Regions from separate parts of the Peribacillus sp. B2I2 genome, predicted to be linked through region 1. Evidence: riboswitches for the same ligand, from Rfam matches in the RefSeq annotation. Region 1 holds a riboswitch; the other holds the start of a gene.
What was found. Region 1 has a riboswitch for S-adenosylmethionine ahead of ABIE66_RS28485 (ABC transporter permease subunit). Riboswitches for the same ligand answer to the same signal wherever they lie in the genome.
Positions count from the first base shown of each region.

Region 1 (5,973 bases):
AATTTTCCCCACCAATAAAAACAGGGTATTCAGTTATATCATGCAACGATTGGATGGTAATAGGATCTTGATAATATTTTTTGGAAAATATTACGGATATTTCTTCTTCATATAAATGGATGAATGAATATCCATTTTCTTTGTACGGTTTTCCACCTATTGCAAAGTCGATCATACCACTATCTAAAAGATTTATTAGAGTGTCTGTATTTCCTACAGTAATATTACAAGTCACATTAGGTTTTATTTCCCGAAACTGGCTTATAGTAGATGGCAAAACTGTTGCTGCTGTTTCAATTGCCCCGATATTTATTGTGCCAACTTCTTCTTTTTCTATTGCTTTTGATTGCTCTAAAACAAAATCCCAATGTTTAATCAGAGAATGAATCTCCTTAGCGAAAATTTCTCCGGATTCTGTTAACTTTGCTTCCCATCCTCGTTCGAATAACTTAAATCCAATTTCATTTTCTAGTTTTTGTATATGGCTCGTTATAGTTGATTGAGCATAGTTTAATTTTTGAGCTGCTTTTGAAAATGTCCCTTCCCTTAAAATTGCTTGGAATGTCTTAACTTCTTTTAAATCCATATCCAGTAATCTCCATTCGTTTTTATGAACTTTTCATTCGATTATTTCAATTATACAAATAACATTAGTGGAGGTAAAATTAACTTGTTATCAAAAGGAGGGGGAAAATGCCATTCGTTCAAATTAGTTATTTGGAAAATGAATATAATCACAAAGATTTACAGCTAATCAGTAGAAATGTTATGGCCGCACTTATTGAAGAATTTCATGTACCCAAAAAGGATTATTTTCAAATTTTCCAGTCGCATAAGGTGGATGAGTTTTATTTTGATCCGAATTATCTTATTAGTAGTAAAAGAACAAACCAACTGCTTTACATCTTAATCACATGCGGTCCAGGCAGATCTAAACAGCAAAAAGAATTACTGTATAAGAGTATTGCTAACAAATTGCACAATAATTGTAATGTAGTTAAAGAAAATGTATTTATAATTCTATCGGAAACAAATCTTGAAAACTGGTCATTTGGAGACGGAATTGCTCAAATGATTTAGTGTTTTAATATCATACTTAATAATCGAGAGGAGCAAGAGATATGAACAAACCCATTACTCCTACTGTAAGAAATTCATTAGGGCATTTTGCACCAGATTTTGTTAGATACTCTGAAGACATACTTTTCGGAGATTTATGGAGACGAGATAATTTAAATTTAAGAGACCGAAGCCTAATTACTGTTACAGCGCTAGTAACTGGAGAAAACCTAAATCAGCTTCCATATCATTTAGAACTTGCGAAACAAAACGGTCTAACAGAGGAGGAACTTATAGAGACTATTACTCATTTAAGTTTTTACGTTGGATGGCCGCGATCCGCATCAGCATTAGAAGTAGCTAAGGAAACATTCGGAAGAGGAAAGTAGTAAACCGTATGAACGGCTAAGAAGGTAATAAATCAATTTCGTTTCAAGTGATTACCTCCTTTTTCTTTAATTGAGTAAATTTTACCAGCTTCTAAAGAAGAAGTTACCAACTCTCTAGATTTTGAGGCAATTTCTCGATTGACCTTAATAAACTAACGGGTGCGTTAGCTGAAGAACGCAGCTGTCTTAAAGACAGCTTTATCTTATGGAACTAAGGGGTCAGTTTAGTGTAACAACAATACAGTTTTTTTACGGCGATGAAAATTGTTAACAACGTCTAAATATTTTTAAAGTGTTACATCCAAGGTGGATGAACAGAGTTTACTGTAAAAGATTTAAAATATGCAAAAATAGTGATCAAGGTTATTTTGATCACTATTTTTGGTTCCAAATTTCCTATGTCTTCTATTCAATTTAAAATTAAATACCAGAGCAATGATCAATATGGGTTTCCTAAATTATGAATTATATGTTTCTCTGTTTAGATTCACAATATCTTTATGTGAAAATCCAGCTGAAAATTTCTCTATTGCCTTATCCCGTAGGAATGGGGCTTTTTCTTTATTTGCCTTTTTCAATGCTTCCGTTAGTTCCTCTTTTGTTAGTTCTGTGCAGTATGCAGGAGTTCCTGGCTGTTGTCTCCACGAATCACTTAAAGAACCACTATCTACTGCGTCGAAGCCTAGCTCGTTTACTACGTCCATGATTATTTGTTTTTGTGATAGGTCATTACCAGCAATAGCCATGGCAATGCGACCACTAGTACCTTCGGGGGTTCCTTTATTTTCTAAAGTATAAGCTAATTGATTGTTGAAAGCTTTAATGATAGGTCTACCTAATTGATTTGAAACCCAAACACTTTCAACCATCCCGTTCTCAATTTCTTCAATTTTATTGTCTCTAAAAGGATAATAATTTGAAGTGTCTACAGCGATTACTTCCTCTCCAGCTTTATCTACAATGTTGCGAATGCTTGGCATTACATGAAAAGGGATAGATATTATAAGAACATCAATATTTGTTATTACATCTTCTACACTCACAGGTGTTCCAGCAATCTCTTTTCCTTCTAAACGTTCAATTCCTCGAGCATCTGCAATTTTGACATCATGTCCATTCTTAACTAATTTTTTAGAAATAATTGTCCCTATTGGTCCTGCACCTATAATTCCAAATCTCATTATTGTTCCTCCTAAATATAATTTTGTTCGATTATGATTCAATATCAGCTATGGAATTTTCCAATTGCCTCAACGCGAAATCGTCTACATTCCTTTTTTTGCAAGCATTAAGGTAATTGAGAGGTAATTGTGTGTTTTGGTTATAAATAATATATTAGATATAATAAACTCATTACTCTTACTTTTGAAGTAGGCAATAAAAAATGATATAGTACACTTTTTTGTACTTTATAGAAGAAAAGGGATGTAAGTATGGCTAGAATATGCAAGGATGGATTTGAAAAAGAGTTTATTAAGGAGCAAAGAGACGTTTATGGTATTGCGTATACCCAAAATATGCTTTCAGGACGCTGGAAGTATCTTATTCTTTGGTTTTTAAAAACAAAAGAACGTCGTTATAGCGAAATTAAAGCTTTTTTATGGGACATTTCACAAGGTTCTCTTACAAAACAGTTGAGAGAATTAGAAACAGATGGATTAATTAAACGAGAGGTTTTTCCTGAGGTACCTCCACGTGTTGAATATTCATTAACAACTAAAGGGCGTGAATTTATCCCAATACTTGATATGATGGAGAATTTCGGCAAAAAATTCGGGGAGAAACCTGAGTGAAATAATAAAATGATATTTTTTATTAATTGGGCCGATATTGTGAAGTGTTGTACTTAAATTAACGGGGGTGTTTCTGAAACAACGGAAACGCACTTTTCTTCTTTAAGTAACCAGCTAATAGAAGCTCGATCTTATTCCATTATAGGGAGCGATTCTTTAATAAGAATCGCTTTTCTTAATGAACTAACGGGTGCGTTAGTTGATTAGGGATCACTAAAAATAATCAATTTTATAAAAACTGTATACTAAATCACTAGAAAAGATTCCATTTTGAACATCTTTTTTCAAAATGGATTCTTTTTATTTACGCTAATATGGGGGTTCAGGAGGACCTTTTGATCAATCCCTAGAGTTGATCTTTCTTATACGCTTAAACGTTGGATTCGAGCATATCGATGATTTAATTGAGGAGCAGGGACAAGCAATCGCAAAGGGTACGGAGTAAAGCATTTAATGCAATCATCCATCAATTCAAATTAATTAAACAATTTTTTATTGACACTACCATTTGGTCATGATAGAATCACTCTCGTACTATATTCACCTGAATTTAAAAATCTTACTTTTAATTGAATATAATGTTTGACTCTTATCAAGAGAGGTGGAGGGACTGTGCCCTGTGAAGCCCGGCAACCGTCAGTTAATTAACTGAAATGGTGCCAATTCCTGCAAAGCAATGTGCTTTGGAAGATGAGAGAAAGGATTGTTTAACCAACCTTTCTACTCATGTGTAGAAAGGTTTTTTTGAGAAAAAAAACTTTCCTTTCCCCTGTATAATAACTTCGGACAAACTAACATAATAAGGGCTCTGCTGCCACCATTAATTTCAGGTCTTACAGTTACAACAATTGCTCTAGTTGGTTATACAGCTATTGCTGGGGTAATTGGTGCAGATGGTTTAGGTAATTTGTTATATCTTGAAAGTTTTCAGCGCAATAATAATGATGTTACATTGGTAGCAACTGTATTAATTTTATTCATTGTTTTTATCATACAATTTATAGGTGATATATTTTTTACATCAAAAATAGATAGACAATAAGGGAGAAATGAATTATGAAAAAATGGATATCAACTTTAGCAGTTTCCTCAGCTTTATTATTAGGTTTAGCAGCTTGTGGTACATCTAACGGCGGATCGGATTCTTCAGACAAAGAAAAGAAAATCCTTGTGGGTGCATCAAACATTCCGCATGCTGAAATTTTAGAAGAGGCAAAGCCATTATTAAAGGAAAAGGGAATTGATTTAGAAATTAAAACATTCCAAGATTATATTATACCGAACACAGCGTTAGCTGATGAAGAGATTGATGCGAATTATTTCCAACACGTTCCATATCTTAAATCAGTGTTAAAAGAAAATCCAGACTATGACTTTGTAAATGCGGGTGCTATTCATATTGAGCCAATCGGTATTTACTCTAAAAAGTATGATAGCTTAAAAGATCTTCCAAAAAACGGTACAGTTATTATGCGTAATGCTGTAGCTGAACAAGGTCGTATTCTATCTATTTTTGAAAAAGAAGGCGTTATTAAGCTAAAAGAAGGCCTCAATAAAACAGAAGCTACTATTAATGATATTGTAGAAAATCCTAAAAACTTAACTTTTAATGCAGATATAGAAGGTGGCCTATTACCTCAAATTTATAATAACAACGAAGGTGATGCGGTTGTTATTAATGCTAACTATGCGTTAGATGCAGGGCTAGATCCGCTTAAAGACCCAATCGCTGTTGAATCGGGTGAAGATAATCCATATGGAAACATTATCACTGTACGTAAGGGTGATGAAAATAAAGAGACAGTAAAAGCGTTAGTTGAAGTACTTCACTCTAAAGAAATACAAGACTTCATTACTGAAAAATATAAAGGTGCAGTCATACCTGTATCTAAATAAAAAATCACCCTTTCATGAACTATACCCCAAATAATGGAGACTTCGAAAAAGGTCCCTTATTCGGGGTTTTTCTATGTCTATATACTAGAAACCCGTTTATTAGGTTCTGATGCAAAAATCCATTATAATTACAATTAATCTCTTAATCATGAACATACTGATACTATTACTCTAAAAAGGTGCTGCATGGATGGCTAACAGGTGCGTTAGTTCATTAAAAAGAAGGAAATTAAGTCGATTCCTTAACGTAGAGGAGATGGACTTTTTAGGTTGGAATTCTCTTAGTGTATAAAATTTCCGAAATGGGAGGTATAGCATTGTTGCTACCGTTCATAAAAGTACACTTTTACGAACGGTTTTTTAAAAAATAAAATCCCCTATTTTAACGTTTGTTAAAGATGGAGAGGGATTTACGGACGTTCGTGGTTTTACAACCATTTTCACGAACGTTTTTTATAGAATAAGACGAAAAAATAAAAAAAGGAGTAAAGAAATGGATGATCGAATGATCGCAGGCTAAAAATAACAGATTTAAGATAAAAGTAGTATAAACAATAAAAACAAATGTTATAATAGTAATAACAATTAGAACTTCATTTGAAGGAGGAACGAATAATGGCTATTAGGAAATTAACTAAAGTCGGAAATAGCTTGGGTATTACGTTTCCAGTTGAAATGTTGAAAACTGCAAATTTAGCTTTTGGAGACGAATTAGAGGTTGAGTTCAAGGGTGAAGAAATCATTTTAAGGAAAAATAAAAATGTGAAATTACCTAAAGGTGTAGATGCAGAATTTATGGAAATGTTATCAGACGTTATTAAAGAACATGACGAAGC
Region 1 covers NZ_JBGCCB010000002.1:104,008-109,980, reverse strand. Annotated here, with positions in the region: gene ABIE66_RS28510 (LysR family transcriptional regulator) at 1-586, opposite strand, end outside; gene ABIE66_RS28505 (tautomerase family protein) at 694-1,080, shown strand; gene ABIE66_RS28500 (carboxymuconolactone decarboxylase family protein) at 1,122-1,448, shown strand; gene ABIE66_RS28495 (NADPH-dependent F420 reductase) at 1,907-2,629, opposite strand; gene ABIE66_RS28490 (winged helix-turn-helix transcriptional regulator) at 2,882-3,241, shown strand; SAM riboswitch class I at 3,828-3,938, shown strand; partial or broken gene ABIE66_RS28485 (ABC transporter permease subunit) at 4,038-4,283, shown strand; gene ABIE66_RS28480 (MetQ/NlpA family ABC transporter substrate-binding protein) at 4,298-5,137, shown strand; gene ABIE66_RS28475 (AbrB/MazE/SpoVT family DNA-binding domain-containing protein) at 5,753-5,973, shown strand, end outside.

Region 2 (8,495 bases), on a different contig from region 1:
ATGGGTAGAAGCGCTAAGGAAATATCCGGAGAAGTATACAGTACACGAATTGAATACGGTTTACCCTGACGGGAACATTAATGTGGAAAAAGAACAGCAATTAATCGAATCGCATAGTAATCTTGTTTTACAGTTCCCTTTTTATTGGTTTAATTGTCCGCCTCTCCTAAAAAGATGGCTTGACGATGTTTTTACTTATGGTTGGGCTTATGGTTCAAATGGAGGCGATAAACTAAAGAATCGCAAAGCTGCTTTAGCTGTATCTGCCGGTATTAACAAAGAGGATTATAGTGAAGAAGGAAGATATCGCTATACTCTTGAACATTTATTATCTCCCTTTGAAACTACCTTCCTATACTGCAATGCAGATTATCGTTCATTCTTTGCGTTTTATGGTGCTGAAAATGAACCGTCCGCAAGCGAATTGGAAAATAGCGCACAAGATTATTTGAATTTTGTCGACAATCTTTAATAGGCAGTTTCATTAAAGAAGTATTTCCTTATTAGGGAAATACTTCTTTTGATTTATCAAAATAGCTACACCTACGGCCGTACAATCTCCTGAGCTAGCAAACTGTTTTTCTCTCCCCACTCGCACATCATATTTAACAATGGAATGAGAGATAGACCACGTTCAGATAATGAATATTCTACTTTTGGAGGTATTTGGGGAAATTCCTTGCGTATGATAAGACCGTCTGCCTCCAGCTCCTTTAACATGATGCTTAGCGTTTTAAAGGAAATGGTGCCGATACTCCGCTTCAGCTGATTATGCCGCATAACCTTATTTTCAGACAGCCAATACATAATGATCATTTTATATTTACCGCCTATTAAGGACAACGTATATCCAAAGCCAGTGTCATTTGGTTTCACGCCAGTCGGAACACAGGTTTCGCGCATAAGTTTATACTCTCCTTTGGTTAAGTATAGGATTTGAATGTTCATACTTTACAATAGATCATTATCCATTTTATTGAAAGGTAAAGTAAGTTTCCTCTAAAATTTCGCTATCGTGGCTACCCCATATTAGCGTTAATAAATATTATTAATTAAAAATGGAGATAATTTATATCCATAACCCGTCCCTTTTTTAAAAGGAAAAATCCTGTTGCATATCCAACAGGATTTTTTTCATAATTTTGGTTTTCTGTATAGTATCGTAACGGATTCATTTTAGTGTTTTTGTTTGTAATAAGTTACAGCGAGCGCAAGGGCCAGCACTGTTCCTTTGACGATATCCATCGCATAATACGGAACGGACATCATGATCAGCCCATTTTGTAGGATTCCGATCAGGACTGCACCGACGAAGGTTCCAAAGGCATTCGGTTTTCCCGCTCCTAAAACGGAGGAACCAATGAAGGCTGCTGCAACGGCATCCATTAAATAAGGGGACCCTGAATTGATTTCCGATGTCATGACCCTTGAAGCAAGGACAATCCCCCCAATTGCAGCTAATAAAGCCGAAAGCAGATAGGCAAGAACTTTGTATTTATTAACCGATATACCGGAAAGTCTTGCCGCTTCCTTATTTCCGCCAATAATGTACATATAACGACCATGCTTCGTATAAGTCAAAAAGATATGGGTCGCTATCACAATGGTTGCCATGATCAGGATTATCCATGGTACCTGGCCAATTTTGGCGAAAAGGGGGCTGATCAGACCTGTTGCGAAGGTCCCATCGGGCATGACCATATTTTGCGAAACCGTGGCCCCTTTTGTATAGGTAAGGGCAATTCCCTGGATAATGAACATGGTGGCCAATGTCATCAGCATGTCGGGAATTCTCAATTTAACGATCATGAACGAATTTAAAGCCCCTACGACAAGTGAGGCACCGATCGCAGCTAATATGGCGATAAATGTATCCTGCGAAAACCAGACAAACATTGATATGACGATGGCATTGGCCAATGATGCGACGGAACCGACGGAAAGGTCGAAGCCATCCACCGTAAGGGATATCGTAATGCCGATCGCAATGATGGTCACGATTGAAATGGAACGCAGGATGTTGATCAGATTAGTAGTTTGAATGAAAGATGGATTGGACACGGCAAAAATTCCAATCAGAATGATAATCGTCAATATTGTGCCGTATTTATAGAAAAAGTCGAATAGCTCCACCTTTTTCTTTGCTTTCACTGTCTGTGTAACAGGAATGGGTACGCTCATCCTATTTTCCTCCTGTTGAATAGAATAGTAGTTCTTCTTCATTCGTTTTGTTCGTTTCGAATTCGATGACAGTGCTCCCGTCATATAACACATATGTCCGGTTGGTAATGCCAATGATTTCGGAAAGCTCGGATGAGGCATAAATGATCGCTTTTCCATTCCTCGCAAGCTTAGCAATCAATTCGAAAATATCCTTCTTGGCTCCAACATCGACCCCTTTCGTCGGTTCATCGAATATGTATACATCCGCATCGGCAATAAGCCATTTTCCAATGGCAACCTTTTGCTGGTTACCACCTGAAAGGTTTTCGACTTTCACTTCCCCGGAAGGAGTTTTAATTCCGATACTGGCGATCATTTCTTTCGCCTTTTCCTTTTCCGCCTTACGATCCACGAAACCGAATGTTCTGCAGAATTTACCGATACTGGCTGCAGTCAAGTTCGCCGCGACCGATTCCTGAACAAGGATCCCTTCTTTCCTGCGTTCCTCAGGTACAAGTGCCATGCCGCTTTTTACAGCATGGTGCGGTGATTTCAAAGAAAGCTTTCGGCCATTCAGGATGACCTCACCCGCTGTGATCGAAGTATGACCGAAAAGGGTTTTACACAGCTCCGTTTTCCCAGCCCCGACCAACCCCGCCAAGCCTATTATCTCTCCTGCTTTAATATGGAGACTAACATTTTTAACTTTCTCTGCATCTGACAATCCCTTCACTTCAAGAATAACGTCGCCAATCGAAGAATTCACTTCAGGGAACTGTTCCTCCATGGTTTTCCCGAGCATATTCTCTACCACTTCGTTACGGGTGATGTCTTCCATTTTTCGACAAGTGACACGCTCCCCATTCCTCATGACCGTAATTTCCTCACATATTTCAAAAATCTCGGGCAGACGATGTGAAATGAAAATGATTCCCACGCTTTTTTGCTTCAATTCATTTACAATTCGAAAAAGCTCTGTCGTCTCCGTATGACTTAACGGAGCAGTTGGTTCGTCGAGAATCAGGAATTTGCATTCTGTCGAAACGGCTCTTGCTATCAGGACCATCTGTTTTTCAGCCAAGGTAAGATCTCTTACCAGCTTGTTCGAAGGGACACGAATTTTCATCTCTTCAAGAATACGAGAAGCTTTATTGTGCAGCTCTTTCCATTGGACCATCTGTTTTTTTCCCATGTTTTGGACCATATCATTCAACATCACATTTTCCCCAACGGTTAAATAAGGGATGAGGGCCGTATCCACTTCCTGATAAACAATTTGAATGCCTTGTTCCTGCGCCTCTTTTGGTGAGCGGATATCCTGCTTCACCCCATCAATGAATATGTCACCTGAATAATGAACATGGGCTCCCGATAAAACTTTCATTAACGTCGATTTCCCTGCTCCATTAGCACCGACCAATGCGTGGGCTTTCCCTGATTGTACAGAAAAATCAACTTCACTAAGCGCCTTCACCCCCGGAAATTCAATCGAGATTTTCTTCATTTCTAGTTGCGTGCCCATGTCCATTCCCCCTTATTGAACAGACACTCCCTTCACTGGAAAGAGAGTGTCCCCTTTTACTTTTTATAATGATCTTTCAAAACTTTCATCCAATCTTCTTCAAATTCCGCTGATACACCCCATCCTTCGACAATACCAGACAGATTTGCCATATTTACCGCTTCTTTTGAAGCTTGGATTTCCTTTTGTGAAATAAGTGAAGCCTCTAAGTCATAGGTTTGCGGCGTTTCTTCGCCCGCTAATTTTTTCGCCAATATCCTCATATTCACTGCACCGATCAACTTGGGATCGACTGCTGCCGTGTAGGACCATGAGCTTCCAGCTGATTTAATTTCCTGAAGGTCTGCATTCGACACATCTATTCCGTATATCTTCACTTCATCGCGTCCCGCTTCTTTAATTGCCCGGGCGGCACCGATAGCGAAGGCATCCCATGTTGCGAAAATTGCATCCAATTTACCTTTAGGATATTTATTCAGCATTGCGGCTACAGCATTTTGTGTTTGAACCGAAGTATCTGCAGACGCCACTCCGAATCTTTCGACTTCTTTAATTCCAGGGTTTTCTTTTAATTTCTCCTGATAAACAGCATTTCTTCTCACCATTGGAGGGAAACCATCCACCCAAAGATACGCAATTGCCGCTTCACCTTTCTTTTCTTCTATCAGTTTATCAAGAGCCAGTGTTGCCAACGCTTCATCATCCTGTGATGTTAATGTTACGCCTTCTATTTTAGTTAGATCGCTTATTGAATCGAATGTAACAACGCTTTTGCCTGCATCAACCAACTTTTGAACGTCATTCACTGTTGCTGCATCATCACCATGGGAGATGATATAGCCGTCATAATCTTCCTGCAAAGCCTGTGCGATCGCATCATGAAATTTAGCCGTATCACCATTGGCTGTATATGTATCCACTTGAAACCCCAGTGCTTCTCCTTCTTCCTTCGCTCCTGCTAAGTATTGGGCCGTATGATCATCACCGCCAATTTTACGGATCACTTTGATTTTGGCTCCTTCCCCATTAGCAAATATTTCCGGGACATTTTCAAATGATACTTTTTCTTCTTTCTTCGATTCTGTGGAACTCTGCCCTGTAGAGCAACCCGTTAAAAGCAAAGCCGAAGCGATGGCTGAAATGAATATCCCTTTAATAGACCTTCTCATCTTGTTCCCCTCCACATTTTCTTATTAGTCTTATCAGTTAAGTTGGTGTAAGTCCCAAAATAAAAACCTCTCTATTAATATAGAGAGGTTTAATCAGCTGTTTTGCAGACTTATCCCTCTCTTATCTGTCAAAACATTTCTGTTTTGCAGGATTTAGCACCAATTCCTAATGGAACGGTTGCTGGGCATCTTAGGGCCAGTCCCTCCGCCACTCTTGATAAGAGAATATATTGTGTTACGTTTTTCGTAATTATCACTTTATAGGGATATAGTCGTAAAGTCAATAGTTTTTCGAATATTTGAAATGTTCCCCGTTATTTTTCATTTTCTTTGCAGCTGGGCTAGACGCTTTTTCTCGATTTTTTCAAGTCTCTCCAACTGACGTAATTTCACTTCGAACAAAGTGATCGGGTCACGGTAAACTTCCGGATTTTCTTTCATATGCTCCAATGCAGCCTGGTAGTCTTTGATTTCTGTCTGCGTTTGCTCTATCGTTTTTTGAAGTAACGCAAAGGAACTGCGATAGAAAAGTGAGATGTCCCGATCCAAAGATTTTTCAAACAATCCAAATTGGGTAAGGAAACGTTCCGTGATCATTTCGGCAACATCTAGGTAATCTTCACTTTCCAGGTATTTCTTATAACGATTGTACATATTGGCTTTATTTTGCGGTATCGCCCCAAACAGCTTCCCTGCTCCTTTAAGCAGCAATTGTGATGGAGTTCTGCGCAAAAGGATATTAACGTTTTCGATGCGGATACTGCTTGTCATCCGGTCGGCATCACGGCGCCAGTCATCCAATACCCTAAAGTCACCTGCCAGCGTGATCCGTTCTTCTTTGTATAATTCATTGAACCCGGCACTCATTTCATCCATAAACTGCTGGCTTTGTGAGAACTCCATTTGGGAACTGGCAATCCAATCTTGAAGAGAACGGTAATATTGAGGCATGATCTTGTCAGAAATGAATGCTTGAATCCGCTCATTCATTTCCTGGTTTAACTGTACATGGACCTGACTGAAATCACTGCTTTCCGTTAACGATTTAGAGCAATCCCTCAGCAATTCAGGAATTTTAGAAGAAAGCTGATTTTTCACTTCATCCTTAAGCGAACTATAAGACCTTATGATATTTTCACTTTTTTCTTTTTCCAAATCAGCCAGTTGATTGACCGCTCCATTCAGTTTAACCTCCATCTGTTCATTCCAAGAGATGGAATGCTCGCATTTCCGTTCATTGGCTGCCCGTTTTTCTAACAGATAAGATAAAGTTTTACGAATGAACGCTAGGATTTTTTCAGATCTTCTTTCTTTCCAATTATCATCTTGATAATTCGATTGAAGGAATGCTGAAAGGTCCTTCAACTGCTGCTTGCTGTCATAAAGTTTGGAGAAAGCGAATACTTTTGCATTCGGAAAATATGCATTCACTTTATCCCATGTTTCGTCTTCCATCCGGACTGCGACTTGATCACTATATATCGTATCCATTTTATTCAATAAGAAATGGATAGGCAGTTTCGGAGCCATCATTTGAATTTCCAATAATAGATCTCGTTCACTGCCGGTGAAAGGCGCCCGGGCATCAAGAACGAACATCAGGCCATCACTGCCATGTAAATAGCCTTGGAAATCGGATTCCACGCTTTTCTCCCCATTGAACCCCGGTGTATCCAATAATCGCAGACCATTATTTCTAAGGTAGTCACTGATAATCGTCACATCGACAATAGTCCCTCGCTGACGGCGTGTTTCATCCAATTCAGCCAGCTCCATGACCACTTTGCTATCTGTATCTGTAATCTCTAGGATTTCCAAATCATCCCCGTCTTTGACACTGACTAGGGATGAATGATCTTCGGCAGCAATGCTCTCGCCAACAATTGACTGAATGAAGGATGTCTTGCCATTTCCTGTACTTCCCACAAGAAGAAGATTGAAATTATTAGTATCCTTAAGCCCTTCGACCATCCATTTAAGCTTATTGCCAACCCTTAAATCATTCTCTTCAGCCCATTGGATAATGGAATTGAACAGTTTCTCTCCCGCTTCCAGTCCGCCTCCCAATTTAGGCGATTTTGCCAACAGGCTTTCTGCATCCTGAATGACAAGCGCATTAATCGTATCCGGGAAGATTTCATTCCAGGACAACGCGGATGCCGCTGCAAACAGCGAAAGCTCCCCATCTGCGATTTTCAGCCAGTTTTCCAGCAACCTTGGCACGACGGGGCTTAAATCTTTGATTAGGTGCGTTCCTTCTAATAGACCTGCATATGCATCCCTGTAATAGACGGAAAGCTCATCCCATACATCCCCTTGGTTTAATTCGATGGTATCTATCAAGTTATTAATCACTCTTAGCCATTCAAAATAAGAATCCGTATATTTATAATTTTTCCAAAGTGCAACCGTCACTTTTTCGAAACGATCCTGGTCCAGTGTGTATAGCGAACCAAGGACAGTTGAAAAATAATCCGGATCCATCGATTGGGCAACACCCTGCTGGATATACGTTTTAAGCACATCGAACCAGCCCATTGATTCTGTCCGGATACTTTCATTTGCCGCTAATACCACTGCACCGTTCCAATCCTTTTGTTCTTCAAAAAAGGCGCGTGCTATTTCCGTGACATTCGGGTAGTCAGGTTGAAACTCGACTGCTTCTTTCACGACTTTGGAAGCCAAATCATTTCTAGATTCCACTATGTACAGGGAAAACAGTTGCAATAGAACCTCCGTTTTCAAAACCGCTTCATTCGTATCGACGGATTTATAAATATCCTCCGCGGTTGAATACATTTCCAGTTCAAAATAAGCATCGGCGATGTTTTTCTTCGCCCATGAACCAAGCTCACCTTCTATGTTTTCCCATTTGAAAATGGCGGCCTCATAGTCATGGTGCTGAAAGTATACTTCACCTTGAGCAAAGCGAATTGCGGTTAAATCCGCCCTTTCCTTTTTTTGTTCCACGAGAAACATTTCACCCAAAGCTTGAATGGGATGCTTCCTTGTATCCTCAATCATCATTTCATAATATTTTTTCCCGATCAGCCGTTCGTCCATCTTTATTCCCCCGATATATTTCATATTTTCAATTAAAGGATAATCACCGATTTGATAAGCCTTCCAGAAGACCTTCCATGCAATTTTATAGGTTCCTTTAGTTAAGAAAATTATTTACAAAACCTTAAAATATTATTTTAACAAAACAATATGGTAACAACATGTCACCACTCTTACAATTTTAAAACAGAAACAAGTGGAACTGTAATGATTTTAATAAACAGATACAGAGATGTCATTCCCATATTCGAGAAAAAATGTTTTTTTAGCTTTACCGACTTTTGAAGAAGTGGGCGAAACATTCTTTTTACCACTGAATTACCAGGAGTCCAGCCTTCGAACTACCTAATAAATGGTAAATACACGAAGTCACACTAGAACCTTTCGCTCATTACTAAAATCCCATTTGAACGTTCATATAAAAAAGCAGTACCTTCATTCATGAAAGGTAACTGCTCTCTGATAAGCTCCGAACAGTCGTTGTCCTTTGACAAATTAGGATTATACCCCTGTACGCTTACGTTGGTTATTCGGCTTTTTGGTCAACTGGCTTTTAAGCTGTTTCGTTTTCTTCACAA
Region 2 covers NZ_JBGCCB010000001.1:482,935-491,429, reverse strand. Annotated here, with positions in the region: gene ABIE66_RS02440 (NAD(P)H-dependent oxidoreductase) at 1-472, shown strand, start outside; gene ABIE66_RS02435 (winged helix-turn-helix transcriptional regulator) at 544-903, opposite strand; gene ABIE66_RS02430 (ABC transporter permease) at 1,177-2,181, opposite strand; gene ABIE66_RS02425 (sugar ABC transporter ATP-binding protein) at 2,183-3,685, opposite strand; gene ABIE66_RS02420 (sugar ABC transporter substrate-binding protein) at 3,742-4,854, opposite strand; SAM riboswitch class I at 4,973-5,078, opposite strand; gene ABIE66_RS02415 (GTPase domain-containing protein) at 5,176-7,917, opposite strand; gene ABIE66_RS02410 (hypothetical protein) at 8,419-8,495, opposite strand, start outside.
Region 2: it holds a riboswitch for S-adenosylmethionine, as region 1 does, so the genes downstream of both, ABIE66_RS02420 (sugar ABC transporter substrate-binding protein) here and ABIE66_RS28485 (ABC transporter permease subunit) in region 1, are expected to answer to the same signal.